Regions from separate parts of the Ilumatobacter sp. genome, predicted to be linked through region 1. Evidence: predicted binding sites of a transcription regulator. Region 1 holds the regulator's gene; each other region holds the start of a gene.
The links. Region 1 encodes LexA, which represses DNA repair genes until DNA is damaged. Its sites were predicted from a motif close to CGAACNNNNGTTCG; they were not measured.
Positions count from the first base shown of each region.

Region 2: the regulator LexA is predicted to act here: its motif matches at 3,292-3,305, upstream of ACOOHC_RS17610 (LysM peptidoglycan-binding domain-containing protein).
Region 3: the regulator LexA is predicted to act here: its motif matches at 4,675-4,688, upstream of ACOOHC_RS05550 (error-prone DNA polymerase).

Region 1 is NZ_OZ244049.1:1,447,092-1,454,459, reverse strand. It holds gene ACOOHC_RS06840 (cobalamin biosynthesis protein CbiG) at 1-365, opposite strand, end outside; gene ACOOHC_RS06835 (UvrD-helicase domain-containing protein) at 369-3,269, opposite strand; gene ACOOHC_RS06830 (hypothetical protein) at 3,357-3,653, opposite strand; gene ACOOHC_RS06825 (dihydrofolate reductase family protein) at 4,019-4,729, shown strand; gene nrdR (transcriptional regulator NrdR) at 4,689-5,162, opposite strand; gene ACOOHC_RS06815 (hypothetical protein) at 5,247-5,711, opposite strand; gene lexA (transcriptional repressor LexA) at 5,882-6,511, shown strand; gene ACOOHC_RS06805 (hypothetical protein) at 6,505-7,368, opposite strand, start outside.
Region 2 is NZ_OZ244049.1:3,759,981-3,767,348, reverse strand. It holds gene ACOOHC_RS17635 (DUF6544 family protein) at 1-349, opposite strand, end outside; gene ACOOHC_RS17630 (hypothetical protein) at 369-656, opposite strand; tRNA gene ACOOHC_RS17625 (tRNA-Ser) at 1,009-1,093, opposite strand; gene ACOOHC_RS17620 (DUF445 domain-containing protein) at 1,170-2,468, opposite strand; tRNA gene ACOOHC_RS17615 (tRNA-Ser) at 2,554-2,638, shown strand; gene ACOOHC_RS17610 (LysM peptidoglycan-binding domain-containing protein) at 3,377-4,561, shown strand; tRNA gene ACOOHC_RS17605 (tRNA-Arg) at 4,635-4,710, shown strand; gene ACOOHC_RS17600 (diguanylate cyclase) at 4,838-6,337, shown strand; gene ACOOHC_RS17595 (pyridoxal phosphate-dependent aminotransferase) at 6,453-7,368, shown strand, end outside.
Region 3 is NZ_OZ244049.1:1,166,168-1,173,535, reverse strand. It holds gene ACOOHC_RS05560 (mandelate racemase/muconate lactonizing enzyme family protein) at 1-13, shown strand, start outside; gene ACOOHC_RS05555 (CobW family GTP-binding protein) at 57-986, shown strand; gene ACOOHC_RS05550 (error-prone DNA polymerase) at 1,111-4,662, opposite strand; gene ACOOHC_RS05545 (MFS transporter) at 4,830-6,065, shown strand; gene ACOOHC_RS05540 (SDR family NAD(P)-dependent oxidoreductase) at 6,109-6,909, opposite strand; gene ACOOHC_RS05535 (hypothetical protein) at 7,115-7,354, shown strand.

The DNA of each region.
Region 1 (7,368 bases):
CCCGGCCCCGCCGAGATGCGGCCGTTCAGCTCGGACGCGACGGCGAAGCGGTCGTTCGCGTTGTCGTCACCGTCGTGCAGCTCGGCGCGCAGCACCTCCCACATCGCACGCCACGGCGTGCCCTCGAGGCCGAGGGCGGCGGCGGTCCCGGCCGGGTAGCCGAGCGAGATGTCGATCCCGACGAGCACCCGGTCGGAGCCCGCCGCCAGCTCGGCGAGCACGTCGACGGCGGCCGCCCGGGTCGGCGGGTTGACGCTGCGCACCGACGCGTCGGCGACGGCGTGCTCGCAGATCCAGATCGAGTCCCGCCCACGCCTCGGCGTCGAGCTGGCGCTCCAGTCGACGACGACGATCCGATCGAACACCGCTCAGACGAGGGTGGAGATCAGCTCGACGAACGCGTCGCCGTACCTGTCGAGCTTGGCCGGCCCGACGCCCGAGATCTTCGACAGGTCGCGCTTGGTCGTCGGGGCCGTGCGCGCGATCGCCGCGAGGGTCTTGTTGTCGAACACGATGTACGCGGGCTTGCCCTGCGCCAGCTCGGTCCGCAGCGTCTTGAGCCGTTCGAAGCGCTGCGCCGCGTCGTCGTCGAGGTCGTCCGTCGGGTCGGACCGGCTCGTCGATCGGGCGGGTCGGGCGGCGGGCTCGGGGCGGTGCGACGTGACCGTCGAGGTCTCGGAGGGCTCGTTCGTCAACTCGTCGACGAACGGGCTCGGTGTCGGCCCGGTCACGATCGTGGCGCCGCGCGACGCCCGGGTGATCGCGACGTGGAACAGGCGCCGCTCCTCCTCGACGTCCTCGGCGAGCCGGTGCGGGTACTGCTCGGCGTCCGCGTGGTGGACCACGACGTGGGGCCACTCCATCCCCTTGACCCGGTGGACGGTGGAGAGCACGACCCCGTCGCCCGAGCGCGGAGCGGCGAGGCGGCCGCGCAACCACGAGTCGAAGTCCGACACGTCGTCGTGGAGCGCCGCGAGGTGGGTGATGGCCGTCAGGTCGTCGCCCTGCGCCGAGCGGTTCATGCCCCGGCGGGTCGTGTCGAGACCGGCCACGGAGCCGGCGAGACCGATCTCGTCGACCAACGTCAGCACGACGTCGGAGGTCGGGGCGCCGTCGCGGACCACCTTCTGCATCGTCTGGATGTCGGCGGCGAACTCCATCAGGCGATCGACGTCGCGATCGTTGTTCAACCGCCCCGCCAGCTTGAACAGCTCGACGACGTTCGCCTGCTCGGAGATCCACGACGTGATGCGCGGGTGGAACGAGCGCGACGGCCGCCGGATCGCCTCGCCGATGTCGGCCGGGGTGAACCGGCCGCGCTCGTCGGTCGAGGCGAGCCGCAGCCAGGCCAGGACGCTGCGCACGGCCGTGCGCTCCAGGAACTCGAGCCCGACCCCACCGGCCACCGGGATGCCCTCCCCCACCAGCGCGACCTGGACGGGCGCGAGCACCGAGTTCACCCGGGCGAGCACCGCGACCTGCGACGGCGCCGCTCCCGCCGAGAGCGCGCCGCGCACCGCGCCGACGGCGTCGGCGACCGGGTCCGCCGAGGACGCGACCGTCCAGCCCCCGGCGTCGTCCGAGCTCGCCCGGATCGTCTTGTCGACGCGCCGCCGGTTGTGGCGGAGCAGTCGGTCGGCCACCTCGACGACCCCACCGGGGCACCGGTAGTTCACCTCGAGGGGGTGCGCTCCGGCGCCCGGGAAGAGCGAGGCGAAGTCGATCAGCCACCCCGGGTCGGCGCCGTTGTAGCCGTAGATGGTCTGGTCGTCGTCACCCACGCCGAACACCGCCCCGCCCGGCGCCGAGAGCAGCCGGATCAGCAGGAGGTGGGCCGGGGTCAGGTCCTGGAACTCGTCGACGAGCATGACCCGGCACGCGCGCTGCGCGGCGCGTCGGGCGTCGGGCTCGGACAGCAGGATCACCAGCGCCCGGTGCACCTGGTCGTCGAAGTCGACCGCGCCGCGCCGTTCGAGCGCGTCGCGGTACGACGGCCAGAACCGCTCGAAGCCCTCGATGTCGCCGTCGTCGCGCGCCTCGACGTCACCGGGCGCGACGAGGCCGAGGCGCACCAGGCTCAGCGCCTCGATCCACGGCGCGACGGGGTCGCTGTTGCGCCGGCGGGGGAACGAGACCAGGTCGCCGATGATCCGCCGCACCTCGACCTCGTCGATCGTGCGCCACCGACGGGGCCGTGGCGCGAACGGCGCGGTGCCGTTGACGATCGCCAGCGCGATCGAGTTGATCGTGCGGATGTGCAGTCCCGGCAGGTCGGCGGTGCGCTCGCGCATCTCCTCCTGGGCCCGCTTGTTGAACGCGACGAGGCTCACCGCCCCCGGGGGGAGGTTCCACCTCCCCAGCAGGTGGCGGGCGCGCTCGGTGAGGACGCGGGTCTTGCCCGAGCCGGCCGGGGCGATGATCCGGGCGGCGGCGCCGGGGTGGGTGACCGCCGCGAGCTGGTCGGGGGCGAGGTCGGCGTCGGACTCGTTGGTCGTCGCCACGACGGGGACCCCGTGCTCGACTCCCACGACGTGGACGACGGGCGTGGACGCGACGGGCCCGACGTGGCGGACCGGTCCGGCGTCGAGCCAGACCGCGGTGCCGTCGGGGAGCACCACGTCACCGTCGACGTCGTCGGGGGTCGCGTCGAGGCCCGAGGCGACCGCCCGGTCGAGACCGTCCCAGGCGGCGCCTCCGTCGCGCAGGTCGACCGAGTTGGACCACAGCAGGTGGTGGACCTCCTCCCCGAGGAAGGCGAACTCCGCGCCGACCTCGAACGGCGCCGCGTCGGTGGCGAGAGCCGGGGCGCGCGACGCGTCGCGGTCCAGGTGCATCTCGATCGTCAGACGTCGTGCCTCGGCGGCGGCCGAGCGCAGGATCCGCAGCAGATCGGACGGCGCCGCCACCGCCTCGGCGTCGACCACGAGTCTCGGCGAGCCGCTCCACGGGTCGGGGACCGCGTCGCCCGGGCCGACCACGCAGTGCCGACCGAGCACGTCCGGCCCCGGTCGGGCGCGAGCAGCGCCACGCACCACGTCGGCTGCGGCGGTGGACGTCGGTCGTCGGGGCCGTGGCGAGGATCGCCCCGTCGGGCGGCCCGCCGGAGGGCGCGACTCCGCGGGCGGGTGAGGCGAGTCGAGCGAGACGTCGCCCTCGTCGCCGGGCACCGGGGCGACCTCGATGTCGGGCTCGCCGGTGCGGGACCAGCAGTCGCGCACCTCGGTGGGGCGCTCGTGCTCACCGCCGCAGTACGCACACGAGATCGCCATCGGTGCGACCATATCGAACCGCCGTCGGACCCGGACACCTGTTCGGTCGTGCCGCTCGGACCGACGGAGCGCTCCGACCGGTCGCGCTCAGGGCGAGAGGATCCGGTCCCCGACCTCGGGGGTGCCGTAGGTGACGCAGAGCCCGGCGCCGCTCACGACCACGAGAGCGGCGACGATCCCGGCCACCGCCAGTCGACGTCGCGGAGCGTGGCCACCCGCGGAGGCGGCACGGCCCGGCATGTACCAGTCGGGGAGCAGCCCCTCCCCGTGGCCGTCGAACGTGAACGGCACGGCGTCCGGTGCGACCTCTGCGTCGGGGTCGGCCGCGAGCGCCTCTGCGGTGAGCTCGTCGACGCCCACGTCACGTCGGTCCTCGTCCGGCACGTGGACGACGGTACACGGCGGCGCACGAGGGCCGACCGCAGCGCCACCCCACAGGTTCAGGGCACGAAGGTGCCCCAAGCGCCTCGTGGACGCATTCCGTGAGCCCCGCTGCGATCGGCCGAGCCCGACGGTAGAGGCACCCGCCTGTGTGGAGGAAGGGGGACAACTCCGACGATCCGGTGGACGAACGGTGGATGATCTCGGGTCAGCAGGGGTGCCGACTGTGGACATCTCCGCGTCGACGCTGCTCAGGCGGGTCCCCGTTCGATCGAGGTGCGCCTCGGCGCGGGGTGGACGAGGAGGCACGATCGCACGACCTCGTCGGACCGTGGCCCCGGGTCGACCGATCTGCCACGATCGCGCCCGTGCGACGTCTGCTCCCCACGCCCTCCGACACGACCACGGTCGCGGACGCCTACGCGTCGGCGCTCGGGACCCGCGCCGACGTGGGCGGGGAGCGCCCCTGGATCTGGGCGACGATGGTCCAGTCGCTGGACGGTTCCACCGTCGTCGACGGCACGTCGGGGGCGCTCTCGAGCGACACCGATTCGGCCGTCCTGCTCCAGCTCCGCTCGATCGCGGACGTCGTCCTGGTCGGCTCGGGGACGGCATCGGGCGAGGGGTACGGGCCACCGAGCAAGGAGGGTCAGCGCATCGGTGTCGTGACGGGGCGGGGCTCGGTCGACACCTCCGACGAGCTGTTCACCTCCGGGGCCGGGTTCGTGATCACCACCGAGACCGCGACCTTCGACGAGCGCGGGGTCGACGTGCTGCGGTGCGGTCGCGACGAGGTCGACCTCCTGCTCGCGGCGGGGCGCCTCGACGAGGTCTGCGCCACCGTCGACCTCGTCCAGCTCGAGGGCGGTCCGTCGCTGAACGGGGCGATGTCGGACGCCGACCTCGTCGACGAGTGGAACGTCTCCACCTCGCCCGCGGTGGTCGGCGGGGGCGGCCCGCGGCTCGTGACGGGCGCGTCCGACCTGGACAGACGCCTCGACCTCGTCCAGCTCGCCCTCGACGACGACTCGTTCGTGTTCAGCCGCTGGCGCCGCCGGCGGGAGCCATCTTCTCCATGAGCTCGAGCTCGCGGTGGAAGTCGGCGGCGGCGTCGAAGTGCTTGTACACGCTGGCGAAGCGCAGGTAGCTCACGTCGTCGACGACGCGCAGCTCGTCGAGCACCGCGAGCCCGATCGCGGCGGAGGAGACCTCGTCGCCGGCCATCCTCAGCGAGTCCTCGACGCGCGTCGCCATGGCTTCGAGATCGTCAGCGTCGACGCCGCGACCCTTGGTCGCGGCCGAGAGCCCGGACACCACCTTCGACCGGTCGAACGCCTCGGTGGTCCCGGTGGACTTGAGCACCGTCAGCGGGGCGTGGTCCACGCGCTCGTAGGTCGTGAACCGGTGGTCGCAGGACGAGCACCGGCGCCGACGGCGAGTCGCGGTCCCCTCCTCGGCGATGCGCGAGTCGACGACGCGACTGTCGACGGCGTTGCAGGCGGGACAGCGCACCCGGCCATGGTACCGAGCGCACGCGTGCACCGAGGGCACGCGTCGGCGGCGTCGCCCGCCTCCTCACGCCCTCCTCACGACGGCTCAGGGCAGGAGGACGGACTGACCCACGTGGACGACGGTCGAGGAGTTGAGCCCGATCAGCGCGTCGAGGTAGCGGCCGTGCTCGATGTCGCCGCGGTGAGCCTCGGCGATCGACCACAGCGAGTCGCCGGCCCGGGCGACGTGGGTCTCGGTGGGGGCTCCGTCGGCCCGGGCTCCGGCGGCCGAGGCAGCTCGACCACCGGAGCTCGCCACCACGCTCACCGCCGACATCGCGACGACGGCCAGCGCTGCCGTCACCACGACCGCGAGCGCACCGACCACGGCCCGCCGCACGAGGTACGTGGACGACGTGCGATCCCGCCGGCACGGGCGCGGGGCGCGGCGCTCGACGCGCCGGTAGCGGCTGGCAGGCCCACCTCCGGCGATCGGCGCCGCGCCCGGCGAGCTCGTGGTCCACGCGAGCTGAGCGGTGGGTGCGGTGGTGGTGACGGTGGGTGCGTGCATCGTGTCGGGCCTCCCGGCGGGTGTTCGGCTCGATCGCTCGAACCCAACGTGTGTTCGACATCCAAGCATCGATCGAACAGCACGTCAAGCCTCGGGCCGGGCATTCCTCGATCGCGTGTTCGCAGTACAGGTGTTTGACCCCGTCCCCGCCGTCCCGTACCATGTTCGAGATGGCACCCAAGATCAGCACGCGGCAACGGTCGATCCTCGACTTCATCGAGTCGCAGATGCGCGATCGCGGGTTCCCGCCGTCGGTCCGCGAGATCGGTGACGCCGTCGGTCTCACGTCGCCGTCGACGGTGCACAGCCACCTGAACACGCTGCAGCGGCTCGGCTACCTGCGGCGGGACCCCGACAAGCCGCGGGCGATCGAGGTCCGCTTCGACCCGAACAGCGGCGCGGTGATGGATCGGCGCCCGGCGCGCTTCGTCCCCCTGGTCGGCGACGTCGCCGCCGGCACCGACGTGCTCGCCGAGGAGAACGTCGAGGAGCTGCTCCCGGTGCCGGTCGACTTCACCGGTGACGGCGAGCTGTTCATGCTGCGGGTGCGCGGCGACTCGATGATCGATCTCGGGATCCTCGACGGCGACTTCGTCGTCGCCACCCAGGTCGACCACCCGAACAACGGCGACATCGTCGTGGCGGGCATCCCGGGCGGCGAGGCGACGGTGAAGACCTACGAGCGCTCCGGAGCGCAGGTCACCCTGGTGCCGGCCAACCCCGACCTGGAGCCGATGGTGTTCCGCGCCGACGAGGTGGAGCTCTACGGCAAGGTCGTCACCGTGATGCGGCGCTACTGAACGTCGTCTCGGCGCCGTTCGTCGTCCGAGTCGGGCGCGACCGGCGGGTACCAGGCGACCTCCCCGGGGATCGGCTGCCCGTGCGCCGATCGTTCCGGGGCGTCGGGGAGCCGGGACGGCGGCGCAGAACCCGGCGAGCGCGGCGGTGGTGGCGGGACCGCCGGAGGCGGTGGTGTCGCAGCGGTCCCGGGTCGCGGCGGAGGAGGAGGCGACGGGGCCCCGGATGGTGGAGGCGGGGCCGAGGGAGGTCTCGTCGAGCGTCCCGGATCGGGCGACGACGGGCCCGGCCACGACGCCGGCCCAGGCGGTGGCCCCATCGGCGGCCTCGTCGGCGGCCCGCTCGGCGGCGGTGGACCGGGTCGCGACGGCGGAGCCGGCGATGGGCCCGCCGGTGCGCTCGGCGGTGCGGTCATCGGCGGCCCGTCGGGCATCCGAGGTCGTCGGGGCGCGACGCCGGACGGCGCTGCGGGTCGAACCGTGCGGCCGGTCGATCCCGGGCTCCGCCGACCGGCCAGCAGGAGCGCGAGCCCCGCCATCAGCGAGGCCAGCCCGAGCGCCACCGCGCCGACGCGCAGCGCTGCGGTCTCGTCGGAGGGGTCCTGGCCCACCGACACCGCGAACCTCGCCTCGACGTCCGACTCGACTCGCATCCGGTGCTCCCCGACCTCGTCGACGTCCACGACGAAGAGCGCGGTCCCCACGTAGTCGATCCCGTCGACGTCGGCGTCGTAGGACGCCGACACGTCACCGACGAGGTCGTCGGTGAGGTCGGCCCCTTCCGGGGCGCGCAGGTCGATGCGGACCTCGGGCAGCTCGTCGTCGTCGAGCTCGAACGCCCCGTCGATCTCGCAGTCGCC
Region 2 (7,368 bases), 1.8 Mb from region 1:
CGGCGCCACTCGCGTCGACGACCGTGACACGGTCGCGGAACCGGAACCGCATCTGCGCACCGTCGGGTCCTAGGGTGTCGGCTCGGACGAATCGCACGACCCGTCCACCGACCTCGGCCGCCCACACGAACCCGGTGCCTGTTGGAAAGATCTGGCGTGCGGCGAAGGGCAACCAGATTCCAAGCCCCATGCGGCCCGACATTCCCAATCCGACACCGGTCGTGAGGGCGAAACCGTCCGGGATCGCTGAGGCGAGGAGTCGCCGAGCCGGTTCGTGAAAGCTCGTCGAGCGTTGCGTGGTCGAAGTGTTCGACGGTTCCTGCGCCTGAGCGTTCGAAGCACTTCCCAGGCGCGGTCAGCAGTGTCGATCATGGCTGCCGCCCCCGACGCCGACCGACGATCCGACCCATTGCGACCGGAAGAGCGTCGTTGACGATCAATCCGATCATGGTGTCCGGCAGGGCGATCACGCACGCCACGAGCGAGACGAGAGCGATCGCCGTCACTGCGGTCGTCGATCGGTTGGCATCGACCCAGACGGCCGTTGCTGCCGCTACGAAGCCCGCCGCAAGCAGCGTCGAGCGCACAGCAGCGATCACGAGCTGGACGGATCCCGAAGGGGTCCGCCCGAGAGCGCAATCGACGGCCGTGTCCACGGGGCACGGCCTCCTCGTCTCGCAGTTGTGGACGACCGCACGACTTGCGAGGCCACGGACCCTCAACAGTGGATGCTCAAGAACCGATCCACGCTTTGACGTGAAGAATCTCCACATCTTCAGCGACCGGGCAATGCGATCACCGGCCTACACGGTCGATGGCTGCGATCGGTTCCGCCATTCTGACCAGCGAACCGTCCACCGCGTCACTGCGCCGAGCAAGTTTTCGAGCGAATGCAACTCGGGCGAGGACGTAGCCGCCGGGGGCGCCGTCGCAGAAGATAGGCCAGGGTAGGCCAGCTACTCAAGCCCGACAATCCTCAAAGCACCTGCTAGATCGCCTAGCGATAGGCGGAACGGGGGGGATTCGAACCCCCGGACCCGTGAAGGTCGTCCGCTTTCAAGGCGGGTGCATTCGTCCGCTCTGCCACCGTTCCACCCATCACGCTAACGCCTGCGCCACGCCGGCCGAGGTCGTCCGTCGGGTGCCCCCGACGCAGTCGTGCGGCCGGGTCAGAGGAGCTGACCGACGGCGTGGATCACGAACCCGGCCAGGCCGCCGATCACGGTGCCGTTGATCCTGATGAACTGCAGGTCGCGGCCGACCTGCAGCTCGAGCTTGTCGGCGGTCGACTCCCCGTCCCACCCCTCGACGGTGGTGGCGATGAGCTCCGCGATCTCGCTGCGCTCGCTGTCGACGAGGCGTCCGGCGGCGTCGGCCGACCATCGGTCGACCCGCGCCTGGAGGTCGGGGTCGGTGGCGAGTCGACGGCCGAGCTGCTCGACGGCCGACGCGATGCGACGACGGAGATCACCGTCGGGGTCCGCGATCGCGGTCAGCACCGACTCCTTGGCCTCGCCCCAGAGCGAGTCGATCCACCGCCGGACCTCGTCGTGGTCGAGGACCTCCGCGGTCAGCTCCTCGCCGCGTCGGAGCAGGGCGGGATCCTCGCGCAGGCGTCGAGCGAGGTCGGCCAGGCTCGAGTCGACCCCGCGACGCACCTCGTGGACGGGATCTGCGCGCACGTCGGCGAGGAATCGCAGCACCACCGCCTCGACGCGGTCGAACACCCGGTCGTCGATCCCCTCGGGAACCCACCACGGTGACTCCTGGTAGATGCGCCGGCGCAACGCCTCGCGGTTGTCGGTCACGAACTCGCGGGCTCCGGTCAGCAGGGCGTCGAGCAGCCGTGCCTGGTAGCCGTCGCGCATCGCGAACTCGATGGAGCGCCCGACGAGCGGCGAGAGCGGCGTCGCCCGCACCCGCGACTCGACCAGCCGGGCCAGGTCGTGCTGGATCTCGGCGTCGTCGAGCATGTCCGACCCCGTCCGCACGACGTCGGCGACCGCCGACGCGGCTCGCGCGGCGTGGGCGGGGTCGCTCAGCCACTCGCCTGCGCGGCGCGCGACCGCGGCCTCGGCCAGCCGTGCGCGGATCAGCTCCGGGGTGAGGAAGTTCGACTCGACGAACGAGCCGAGGCTGCGGCCGATCTCGTCCTTGCGCTCGGGGATGATCGCGGTGTGGGGGATCGGGAGGCGCAGGGGGTGGCGGAACAGCGCGGTCACCGCGAACCAGTCGGCGAGCGCGCCGATCATCGCGGCCTCGGCGACGGCGCGCACGTACCCCACCGCCGTGCTCGCATCCTCGTTCCGCTTCGCGACGACGTAGACGACCGCCGCCACGACGAGCAGCGATGTCGCCACCAGCTTCATCCTCCGCAGCTCGCGACGGCGCGAAGCGTCGTCGAGCGGGGCTGCCTCGCGCGCCGTCGGGGGAGCGTGGGCGACCCGATCCGTCGGCGCGTCGGTCATCGCCACGAAGGTACCGGCGGTGCGCGGCCGTGGTCGCCGCCGCCACCGGGTACACTCCCGCCCGGCCGGACCCTCGGGTCCGCACGGAGAGGTGCCAGAGCGGCCGAATGGGATGCCCTGCTAAGGCATTGACCCTCCGGGGTCCGTGGGTTCAAATCCCACCCTCTCCGCTCCGGCGCCGGGTCGGGGGCTCGCCCGATCGGTCGGGCGCCCGACCCCGCCGCCCGGCCCGTTCGCCCCGGTGTCGACGACCGGCTCCGGCACGGATCCGCTTCGCGCCGTTCGACCGTCGGACCGCCGCCGCGAATGACATGTGTGTCATTCGGATGACGTCCACGTTGCGGTTCCGTGACGTCTCGACTAGACATCGAGGATCACGTCATCCGAGCTCGGTTCGCGCTGCCCCCTGGGACGCCGGCGCGGACCGCCGTCGGGCGATTCGACGAGCCTCCTGGAGGCGGACAGGTGAAGCACCGATGAACGACGACACGACACCACTGGGCGAGTTCTGGGGAGACGAGCGCGAGGATCCGGCCCCTCGCCCGTCACCGGCGCGTGACGGGTCCGCGCCGGGCCGATCCGGTGCCGCGAAGACCCTCGGTCGGGTGTGGGGATCGATCCTCGGTGGCGGGGCGGGGACGCCATCGGGATCGGCCCGGAGCCGTCGGCACGGGTCAGCGGGTTCACCGGATCCGTCGCCGGACGGCGGCTCGCACGAGTCGTCCCGTGACCCCCGGGCGCCGATCGAGGCGCACCGGCTGGACGACTCCCGATCCGTCGACCCCGACTCGACCCCGTCCGGCGGTGCCGAGCGTCCTTGCGTCGAACGGCCGGACGACGGCCCGGGCGGTGCGGTCCGTGACGATCGCGCGGCCGACGACGCGATCTTCGCGTTCTCGCCCACCTCGGTGTCCGAGCGCGACGATCAGCGGCGCGACGACGCGAGCGGTGTCGATCCGCTGCTGTGGCGCGTCGGTGGGGTCGTGGCCGTGGCGGCGGCGCTCGTCGTCGCCGCGATCGCTGTCGGCTCCGGCGGAGACGCGGACGTGCTGTCGTCCGCGAGCGGCGATGCCCCCGGCGCCGGTGTCGCCGACGTCGCCGCTGCCGAGACGGCCACGACGACCACGACCACCACGACCACCACGACCACGATCGCCGGCGCGGCGCCGGTCCGACCGACCGGCGCGGCGCCGAGCACCGCCGCCACCGTCGCACCGGCCGAGACCGTGGCGCCCAGGTCGACCGAGACCGTCGCCGCCCCCTCGGCGACGGCGCCGGACGCTCCGGGGGGGTCGCTCGACGGCGACGCGCTGCAGCGCGACGAGCCCTCGGCCACCGACGGCGAGGGCACCGACGACACCGTCGAGACGGACCCGACCCCGGTCACCACCTCGGCCCCCACGACCGCAGCCCCCACGACCGCAGCCCCGGCGACCGCAGCCCCGACGCCGGCGGCGCCCACCACCGCGGTGCCGACGACGGCGGCGCCGGCCGTCTCGTGCGCTCTGAGCTACGAGGTCGTCGCCGGAGACTGGTGGATCCGCATCGCGAACGGCGCCGGCGTCGAGCTCGACGACCTCCTCGCGGCGAACGGCGCCACGACCGACACCGCTCTCTTCCCCGGGATGACCATCTGCCTCCCGGCCGGCGCGAGCACCCCGCCGCCGCCCCCCGCCACGACCGTCGCTCCCACGACGGCGGCACCGGCCACGACGGCCGCACCGACCACCGCCGCCCCCACGACGGCCGCACCGACCACCGCGGCCCCGACCACCGCGGCGCCGACCACCGCACCTGCGCAGCCGTCGGGCTCGTCGGGCGAGGAGCGGATGAAGCAGATCATCCGCGACGTGTGGCCCTCCGGGCTCGAGGACCGAGCGATCGAGATCGCCCATCGCGAGAGCCGGTTCGACCCACGGGCGAAGAACTTCTGCTGCTACGGCCTGTTCCAGATGTACTGGGAGGTGCACCGCGGCTGGCTGTCCGAGATCGGGATCACCAGCGCCGAGCAGCTCTACGACCCCGTCCTCAACACCCGAGCCGCCTACGCGCTGTACCAGCGGGCGGGCGGATGGGGTCCGTGGGGCTTCTGATCGGCCGACGTCGCGCGACCCGATCCCCACGGTGGGGAATGGGACCGCGATCGTCTACGATTGGGTCCCGCCAGCGCTCGTAGCTCAATGGATAGAGCACTTGACTACGGATCAAGCGGTTGGGAGTTCGACTCTCTCCGAGCGCGCCAGGTCGATCCCCCGCTCCGCGGGGGATCGTCACGGCCGGGGTCGTCCCGGCGAGACGAGGTGGGAGATGGTGACCGATGACACGGTGATCGCGTTCACGTCGGCTCCCGTGCATGCCGATCGGCGGCCATGAGGTTCTTCCGGCTCTCGGCGCTGGTGCTGAGCCTCGGTCTGCTCGTGGCGACCGTCGTGTCCGTGATCGACCGCCGCTCCGACATGCGCGCCGATCGCTCGGCGCGAGCCGAGGTGGCGGCGACGCTCGCGTCCACGTCGGTCCGCTCGGCGGTGTCGCGGGTGAACCAGGACGTCCACCTCGCCGCCCTCGCAGCGGGTCGCGACGGCTCCGAGCGCAACTCGCTGCTGGCCGCCGACCTCGGCTTCTTCTTCCCCGGCGCGGACGTCTGCGTCGGCGAGACGGCCGGGCAGTGCACCGGTGCCGACCTCTTCGCCCTCCCCGCGGTCGGCGAGCTCGCCGCGATCGCGGACGACGGGGCGGAGCAGCTCGGTTCCGACGCCTCGGGCGCGCCTTCGACGATCGGCGTCGACGCCGACACCTCGTCGCTGATCGTGCTGCGACGCATCCGCCCGAGCGACAATTCGATCGCCGGGTGGGTCGCGCTCCGGCTCCCCGTCGGTGAGCTCGTCGGTTCCGAGACCCGGGAGGCGATCGAATCCGATCTCTCCCGCCTCGATGTCGTCCCGAGCCCGGCGGGCGGCGGTGATCGCCGCTCGGAGGTGAACGAGGTCGACGGGCGCTACGAGATGGTCGAGACGATCGGGTCGCCGTTCGCGAGCGGATCGCTCGAGCTCGTCACCAGCGTCGACGCCGGCGTGGCGATCGGCAGCGACCAGTGGGCTCGCTACGGCGTGCTGATCGCGCTGGGCTCGGTGCTGCTGGCCCTCGCCGGGTGGACGTTCCTGATCGAGCGGCGCCAACTGGAGCGACGGGCCACGACCGACGAGCTGACCGGTCTCGTGAACCGGCGGGAGTTCGAGCGCGTGAGCGAGGAGCAGCTCGACATCGCCGACCGCTTCAGCACCGGGCTGTGCGTGATGGTGATCGACCTCAACGGGTTCAAGCAGGTGAACGACACCCTCGGCCACCAGTTCGGTGACCTCGTCCTCACCGCGTCGTCGCAGCGGCTCGTCTCGGCGGTGCGCGACACCGATGTCGTCGGTCGATGGGGAGGCGACGAGTTCGTGATCCTGCTGCCCGGCCTGATCGAGCGCACCGCGGTGCGCGACAGCGCCGAGCGGATCTGGAGCGAGCTGGCCGGGTCGCCCGTGGTGGGCGACACGACGATGACCGCGAGCATCGGAGCCGCGATCTTCCCCCGCCACGGCACCACCCTCGACGGTCTCATGCGCGCCGCCGACGTCGCGATGTACGAAGCCAAGACGACCGGGGTCGGTCACCGCATCGCCGACACGATCGCGGTCGGCGAGGCGCTGCTCGCGTCGAGCGATCACGCGGACTCGGGCGAGGTCGTCACCGACGGCTACGCGGGTCCCGACCGTCGCCACTCGACGGTGCTGCCGCCCCCGTCGTCGTGGTCGGATCGCGTCCTCGACCCCACGCGCTCCGACCCGACCGACGTCGGACCGGTCGACGAGCCCAGCGCGCGCTGACGCGCGTCCGTCGTCTCGGGGTGGTCCCGGTCCGAGAGGGCGCGGACCCCGACCGGCCGGGTCCGGCGCCGTGGAGCGGAGCGCTCCGGTGCCCGCCTCCTACACTCGCCGAGTGGTGCACGACGTGCTCAGCTCGAAGCTCAGCGGCTTCGGCACGACCATCTTCGCCGAGATGTCGGCGCTCGCCGTCGAGACCGGAGCGATCAACCTCGGGCAGGGCTTCCCCGACACCGACGGACCCGACGCCGTGCTCGACGCGGCCGTCGAGGCGATCCGCTCCGGTGTGAACCAGTACCCGCCGGGGCCGGGAGACCCCGATCTGCGCCGTGCGATCGCCGAGCACCAGCGTCGCTGGTACGGCATCGAGCTCGACGTCGACCACGAGATCGTCGTCACCGCGGGGGCCACCGAGGCGCTCGCCGGGGCGATGCTCGGGATGCTGGACCCCGGTGACGAGGTCGTGCTGTTCGAGCCGATGTACGACAGCTACCAGGCCTCGATCGCGCTGGCCTCCGCGGTGGCGGTGCCGGTGCTGCTGGGCCCGCGCGAGGACGGGAGGTGGGGGTTCGACCCCGACGACCTGCGCGCGGCCGTGTCGGCGCGGACGAAGCTCGTCGTGCTGAACACCCCGCACAACCCGACGGGGAAGGTGTTCGACCGTGACGAGCTCCAGGTCGTGGCCGACGTCGCGACCGCGCACGATCTGATCGTCGTCACCGACGAGGTCTACGAGCACCTCACCTTCGACCGCAGCCGCCACGTCCCGCTCGCCACGATCCCGGGGATGTTCGAGCGCACGCTGACGATCTCGTCGGGGGGCAAGACGTTCCACACGACCGGGTGGAAGATCGGCTGGATGAGCGGTCCACGCGAGCTCGTGAGCGCGGCCCGCTCGGCCAAGCAGTTCCTGACCTACGTCAACGGCGCCCCGTTCCAGCCGGCGATGGCCACCGGACTGCGCCTCGGCGACGACTACTTCGCGGGGTTGCGCGACGGCCTGGAGGTGGCGTGCGGCCGGCTCGCCGACGGGC
Region 3 (7,368 bases), 280 kb from region 1:
CCCCGTCCGCTGACACCGAGCCGACCGCGCCGGACGGGGCCCCGTAGCGTGGCGGGGTGTACCGGGAGCCGGAGTTCCTGCCGTGGGACGGGCGTCGGGCGCCGCTCACCTTCGTGGGCGGGTACCTCGGCGCCGGCAAGACGACGGCGATCAACGAGATCCTGTCCGAGACCGACCGACCGATCGCCGTCGTCGTCAACGACGTCGGCTCGGTCAACATCGACGCACGGCTGATCCGGTCCCGGTCGGGCGACGCGATCGAGCTGACCGACGGGTGCGTCTGCTGCTCGTCGATCGACGGCTTCGGTGCGGCGTTCGACACGATCCGCGAGCGTCCGGAACCGCCCGAGCACGTGATCGTCGAGTTGAGCGGTGTCGCCGAGCCGGGCAACGTCGTGCCGTGGGGTTCCTCCGCCGGGTTCGTGCTCGACGGCGTGGTCGTCGTGGCCGCCGTCGATCAGCTCGTCGACGACTCGATGCCGGGCTGGATCCGCGCCCACCTCGACGCGCAGCTCGCCGCGGCCGATCTGGTCGTGCTGACCAAGGCCGACCTCGCCGACGCGACGAGCGTCGCGGACGCCCGGGAGCGCCTGGCGCTGGCCGCGCCCGGCGCCCCCGTCGTCGACGCGAGCAGGGGGCGCCGCGAGGTGGGAGCCCTGGGCCGCTTCCTCGCGCTCGGCGGCCACCGGGCGGGCGACGCGATCCGCCTCCCCGGCCCGACGCTGTTCGACCTCCACGAGACCAGCACGATCCCCGTCGACGGGCCGCTCGACCGTGCGGGGATCGACGCGCTGCTCGACGAGGTCCCCCGTCACGTCGGGGGCCGGATCGCCCGGGCGAAGGGCGTCATCGACACCCCCGACGGCCTCGTGCTCGTCCAGGTCGTCGGCCCCCGGCGAGAGGTCACCGCGCTGCTGCCCTCCGAGCACCAGGCCCCGACCGATCTCGTCGTCATCTCGCTCCCCCCGGACACCGGCACCACCTGACCGGCGCGCCCGGGCAGCGACGCAGCTCGCAGACCCGAAGTATCGAATCCGTCTGACCGGATCGGTACTCACGCTCGGACCCGAAGTATCGAATCCGTCTGACCGGATCGGTACGAGCGAGGGGTCAGCGGAAGTCGCGGCTGGCGGTCGTGGCGGGGAGCGGGAGCGGCGCGATGTGGTCGGCCACGATGTTGATCACGCCCTCGCTGCGCTCGAGGCGACCGCGCACGACCATCGCCGCCGCGCCGCGCGCCACGGTGCGGTACCGCTCCCAGCACCCCTTCGAGACGACGACGTTGATCAGGCCGAACTCGTCCTCCAGGTTGAGGAAGGTCGTCCCCTGCGCGGTCATCGGCCGTTGGCGGTGGGTGACCACCCCCGCGACGTGCACGTTCGAGCGCACCGGGGCGTCGTGCAGGTCCTTCGAGGTCAGCACCCCCAGCGCCGAGAGCTCCCGGCGCACGAAGACCGTCGGGTGCCCCTCCGGTGACACACCGGTCGCCCACAGGTCGGCGACGGCCTCCTCGACCGGCGTCATCCCCGGCAGCCGGGGTGCGGCGGCGCCGGTGACCACCCCCTCGAGGCGGCCCGGGCGCGACTGCGCGGTCGCGCCGACGGTCCACAGCGCCTCGCGCCGGTCGAGGCCGAAGCACTCGGCGAACACCCCGGCGGTCGCCATCGCCTCGAGGTTCGCGAGCGTCAACGCCGGGACCCGCCGCACCAGGTCCTCGGTGCTCGCGTAGGCGCCGGAGCGATCGCGCTCGGCCTCGATCTCGTCGGCCAGATCGGCACCGATCGTGCGGACCGACGACAGCCCGAGCCGCACGGCGAGCCCCTCGTCGAGGTCACGCTCGACGGTCGACGCCGTCGCGAAGCCGTGGGAGACGGGGCGTGCGGTCGAGCCGAGCGAACCGGGGCACACCTCGAGCGTCGCCCCCGCGCTCGACGCGCCCAGGTCGGGGGTGCGCACGACCACCCCGTGGCGGCGGGCGTCCTGCACGAGGGTGTGCGGCGACCAGAACCCCATCGGCTGGGCGTTGATCAGCGCTGCGCAGAACGCGGCCGGCTCGTGGTGCTTGATCCACGACGACGCGTAGACCAGGTAGGCGAAGCTCACCGAGTGCGACTCGGGGAAGCCGTAGTTCGCGAACGCCTTCAGCTTCTGGTACAGCTCGTCGGCGATCTCCCCGGTGATCCCGTTGCCCTCCATCCCGGCGTAGAGCCGTTGCTTGAGCGCCTCCATCCGGCGCGCCGAGCGCTTCGACCCCATCGCCTGGCGCAGCTCGTCGGCCTCGGCGGGGGTGAAGTCCGCGACGTCGATCGCCATCTGCATCATCTGCTCCTGGAACAGGGGCACGCCGAGGGTCTTGGCGAGCGAGTTCTCGAGCAGGGGGTGGAGGTAGGTGACCGGCTCCTGGCCGTTGCGCCGCTTGATGTAGGGGTGGACCGAGCCGCCCTGGATCGGGCCGGGCCGGATCAGCGCGACCTCGACGACGAGGTCGTAGAACTTGCGCGGCCGCAGCCGGGGCAGGGTCGCCATCTGGGCGCGCGACTCGATCTGGAAGACGCCGACGGTGTCGGCGCGGCACAGCATCGAGTACACGTCGTCGTCCTGGGGGATGGTCGCGAGGTCGACCTCGTAGCCCCGGTGCTCGCGGATCAGGTCGACCGCGCCGTGCAGCGCGGAGAGCATCCCGAGCCCGAGCAGGTCGAACTTGACCAGGCCGGTCGCCGCGCAGTCGTCCTTGTCCCACTGCAGGACCGAGCGCTTCTCCATCCGCGCCCACTCGACCGGGCACACCTCCACGACGGGCCGATCGCAGATCACCATCCCGCCCGAGTGGATCCCGAGGTGGCGCGGAGCGTCCTCGACCTCGGCGGCGAGCGCGAGCACCGGGGCGGGGATCGTGCAGTCGGGCTGCTCGGCGGTGGCGGCCACGTTCCCCCACGCGTCGACCTGCTTCGACCACGCGTCCTGCTGGCCGGGCTCGTAGCCGAGCGCCTTGGCCATGTCGCGGATCGACGACCGCGACCGGTAGGTGATCACGTTCGCGACCTGGGCCGTGTGGTGGCGGCCGTAGCGCTCGTAGACGTACTGGATGACCTCCTCGCGCCGATCGGATTCGATGTCGATGTCGATGTCGGGCGGGCCGTCGCGCTCGGGGGACAGGAACCGCTCGAACAGCAGCCCGAGCGAGACGGCGTCCGCGGCGGTGACCCCGAGGGCGTAGCAGACCGCCGAGTTGGCGGCGGACCCTCGCCCCTGGCAGTAGATGCTCGACCGGCGGCAGAACTCGACGAGATCCCAGACGATCAGGAAGTAGCCGGCGAAGTCGAGCTGCTCGATCAGCGCGAGCTCGTGGTCGATCGTCGCCCACGCCCGTGCCCGCAGCGACAGGTCCTCGTCGGGGCCGGGGCGCTCGCCGTAGCGACGACCGGCACCGTCGGCGACGATCCGCCGGAGGTGCTCCATCTCCGAGATCGGTCGCCCGTCGGGTCCGGCGGGGCAGGGGAACGGCGGCAGGTTCGGGGCGACCAGGGACAGGTCGAACGCCGCGGCGCGGCCGATCTCGACCGCGGTCTCGATCGCGCCCGGGTACCTGCGGAACCGCCACGCCTGCTCGGCCCCCGAGCGGAGGTGGGCGCCGGCCGAGCAGGGCAGCCACGCGTCGACCTCGGCGAGGCTGCGACGGGAGCGGACCGCGGCGAGCGCGGTCGCGAGGCGCCGCTGGGCCGGGGTGGCGTAGCGCACGTCGTTCGTCGCGACGCACCCCACCCCGACGCGCGCCGCGATCTCGTGCAGCACGTCGTTGCGCGCCGTGTCGGTCGGGTCGCCGTGGTCCCACAACTCGACCAGCACCCGGTCTCGGCCGAGCGCGCCCACCAGCCGCTCGAGCTCGCGGCGCGCCGCGGCCGGGCCGTCGCGGACGAGCGCGGCGGGCACCGCCCCCTTGCGGCTCCCGGTGAGCACCCACCCGTGCGTCCCGGTGGGGCCGACGAGACCGTCGTCGCCGCCTCCGACGAGGTCGGCGAACGAGAACCGGGGGGCGCCCTTCTCCCCCGCCAGGTGGCCGTGGCTGAGCACCCGGGCGAGGCGGGCGTACCCGGCGGGGCCGTCGGCGAGCACCACGAGGTGGGTGCCCGCGGGGTCGGGGGCGTGGGAGTCGGGGACCGACCCGGTGTCGACCTGGGTCAGGGTCTCGGACTCGCTGCGCGCCACGCGGTGCTCGAGCGGACGCCCGTCGCGACCCACGGTCAGGGTCACCTCGGCCCCGAAGACGGTGCCCAACCCCACGGCGCGGGCGGCCTCGGCGAAGCGCACCACGCCGTAGAGGCCGTCGTGGTCGGTGATCGCCAGCGCCTCGAGCCCCAGCCGGGCGGCCTCCGTCGCGAGCTCCTCGGGGTGCGACGCCCCGTCGAGGAAGGAGAAGTTCGAGTGGCAGTGCAGCTCGGCGGAGGGCACCTCGAGCGCGCCCGACGCGCCGCGCAGGTCGTCGGGGGCCTCGAAGGGCTGCCGCTTGCGGCTCCACCCCGGTGCGTCGCCACCGGCGTTCCACGACGGCGACCCCGGGGCGCGCCCGTCACGGCCGGTGCGTGGCGCCCTCGGCGTCGGACCCCGGTCGGACAGCGTCGACTCCAGCTCCTTCCACGACCAGAGGGGGTTCTCGAATCCCATCCACCCCATCATCGAACAGGTGTGCTATGAATGCAAGGAGATCCCGGACCCCGCACCACGCCCGCCCACCGGGCCGCTCCCGCGCCCTCCCGCTTCGTGCGCACCGCACTCCCCCGACCGCTAGCTTCGGGCCCCAGCGGTCGGAGGCGAGAGACGAGGATCCCCAGTTGCGAGACGTCCGGCGAGGTCTCGGTGCGCCGTTCCGCACCCTGTGCTCGGCCGCCGCGCTCTCCTCCACCGGGACGGGGATCACCGACGCCGCCCTCCCCCTGCTCGTGCTGGCGATCGCCGGCGAGGGCGCGACCCCCGCCGCGCTCGGCCTCGTGGCCGCGGCGACGCAGCTCCCCGTGGTGCTGTTCGCCCTGCCGTCGGGGATCATCGCCGACCGCTACTCGCGGCGCACGATCATGCTCGCCTCCGACGCAGGCCGTGCGGTGTGCCTCGCGATCTTCGCGCTCGTCGTGCTCGTCGGCGACGTCACGGTCTGGACCACGGCGATCGCCGCCTTCGGGGTCGGGGTGGGGCGTGCGCTGTTCACCGGAGCGATCCAGCCGCTGCTGCCCACCCTCGTCCCCGACGACCAGCTCGACTCCGCCAACGGGCGCCTGACGACCGCCACCGACGTCGGGGCCGAGTTCGTCGGTCCGCCGATCGGTTCGCTGCTGTTCTCGATCGCCTCCTGCGTCCCGTTCGTCGCCGACGCCGCCACCTACGTGGTGTCGTCGGTGCTCGTCGCCCGCCTTCCCGCCGACGCCCCGGGCGCCCGGGCCTCGCAGCGGCCGCGGGTCGGTCCGGCGTTCGCGGCGGTGCGCTGTTCGGCGACCCTGCGCTCGCTGTGGTTCGCGCTCGTCGTGCTCGCGCTGTGCAACTCGGTCGTGTCCACCCTCGCGGTGCTCGTGCTGAGCGACCGGGTCGGGCTCTCCGAGCGGTACTACGGCCTCGCGCTCACCGTCCTCGCCTCCGGCGGGATCGTCTCGGGCCTGGTCTCGTCGCGCCTCTCCGCGCGCTGGGGGAGCCGACGGGTGCTCGTCGCGGCCATCGTGGTCAACGCCGGGTCCTACGTCGTGTTCGGCCTGGCGACGAGCATCGCCGTCTCGTTCGCCGCGCTCGTCGCCTGGGGGTTCTCGGTGACGACCGGGGTGATCATCGCGATGTCGATGCGCCAGCGCCTGACCACCGACGACATCCGGGGGCGCGTGATGTCGGTGTTCCGGTTCGGGATCGGGGTCGGCGGCGTCCTCGGCGCGGTCGCGGCCGGGATCATCACCGCCGAGATCGGCCTGACGACCACGATCGTGGGATCCGCCGTGGTCCAGCTCCTGGCCGCGGTCGTCATCGTGTCGGGCGGCCGGGCCGAGGTCGTCGTCGTCGACCGGGCGCAGCGCACCGGTCACGTCCGCTGACGCCGCCGCCCCCTCGCCGGTCGCCGTCGCCGTCACCTGTGCGTCAGCGGGCCGACCACCCGCCGTCGACGAGCAGGCTGTGGCCGTTCACGTAGGCCCCGGCCGGGCTGGCGAGCAGCAGCAGCGCCCCGTCGAGCTCGTGCGCCGCTCCCATGCGCGGGATCGCCGCCATCGACCGGACGTAGTCCTGGCTCGACTCGTCGCTCTCCATCCCGCTGGTCATCTCGGACTCGAAGTAGCCGGGGCTCAGCGCGTTGACGCGCACCCCCTTGCGGCCCAGCTGGACGGCCAGCTCCCGGGTCATGTTCACCACCGCCCCCTTGCTCGCGCAGTAGTGCGCCTGCTTGATCGGGGTCGACGCGACGTGGCCGAGCATCGACGCGACGTTCACGATCGAACCCGATCCGGCGTCGACCATCGCGGCGGCGCACAGCTTCGACAGGTGCCACACCGCGGTGACGTTGACCTCCATCGCGAAGCGGAACGTGTCGAGCGACTCGACGTCGATCCCGCCGACCTCGCTGACGCCGGCGTTGTTGACCAGGACGTCGATGCGACCGAACCGGTCCAGGGCCTCGCGCACCAGCCGCTCGCGGTCCTCGGCGAGCGACAGGTCGGCGCCGACGACGAAGGTGCCGGGGAGCTCCTCGGCGAGCGCCTCGAGCCGCTCCACGCGCCGCGCCGCGACGACGACGTCGGCCCCGACCGCGTGCAGCACGCGCGCGAAGCGCGCACCGAGCCCCGACGACGCGCCGGTGACGATCGCCACCGATCCCTCCATCCGGAACGGCGCGAGCGGATCGAACGATCCGGACGTGGAGGGGCTCGACGAGTCGGAGGTCATGGTCCGACACACTAGGAACCGGCCCGACCCGCACCCGCAGCCGATGTCGACCACGCCGGGACGCGGTCACCACGTCACTCCCGGCACGGAGCTCGGGATCCTCGGGCCGACGGTCGTGCGACGTTTGTCGCGATCGCGTGACAGTTCTCGCGCAAGGCTCCCCCCGCACCACGCGGGGCCGATGACACCACCGATGATCGAAGAGATGGAACTCCGACGACGCACCTGGTCCGCCGCCGTGAAGCTGGCGACCGTCCTCTCGGTGGTCGCCGCCTCCGTCACCTTGGTCGCGCTCCGGGTCGGCGACGTGCCCGCTGCCGCGCTGATCGCCCCGGTCGCCACCGTCGCGTTCGTCGCGAGCTGGATCCAGACCGGCCGGATCCAGCGACGTGCCGTCGCAGAGGTCGTCGTCATCGGGGTCCGCACCCCGACGCGCACCGCCTGAGCGGAACCGGCTGC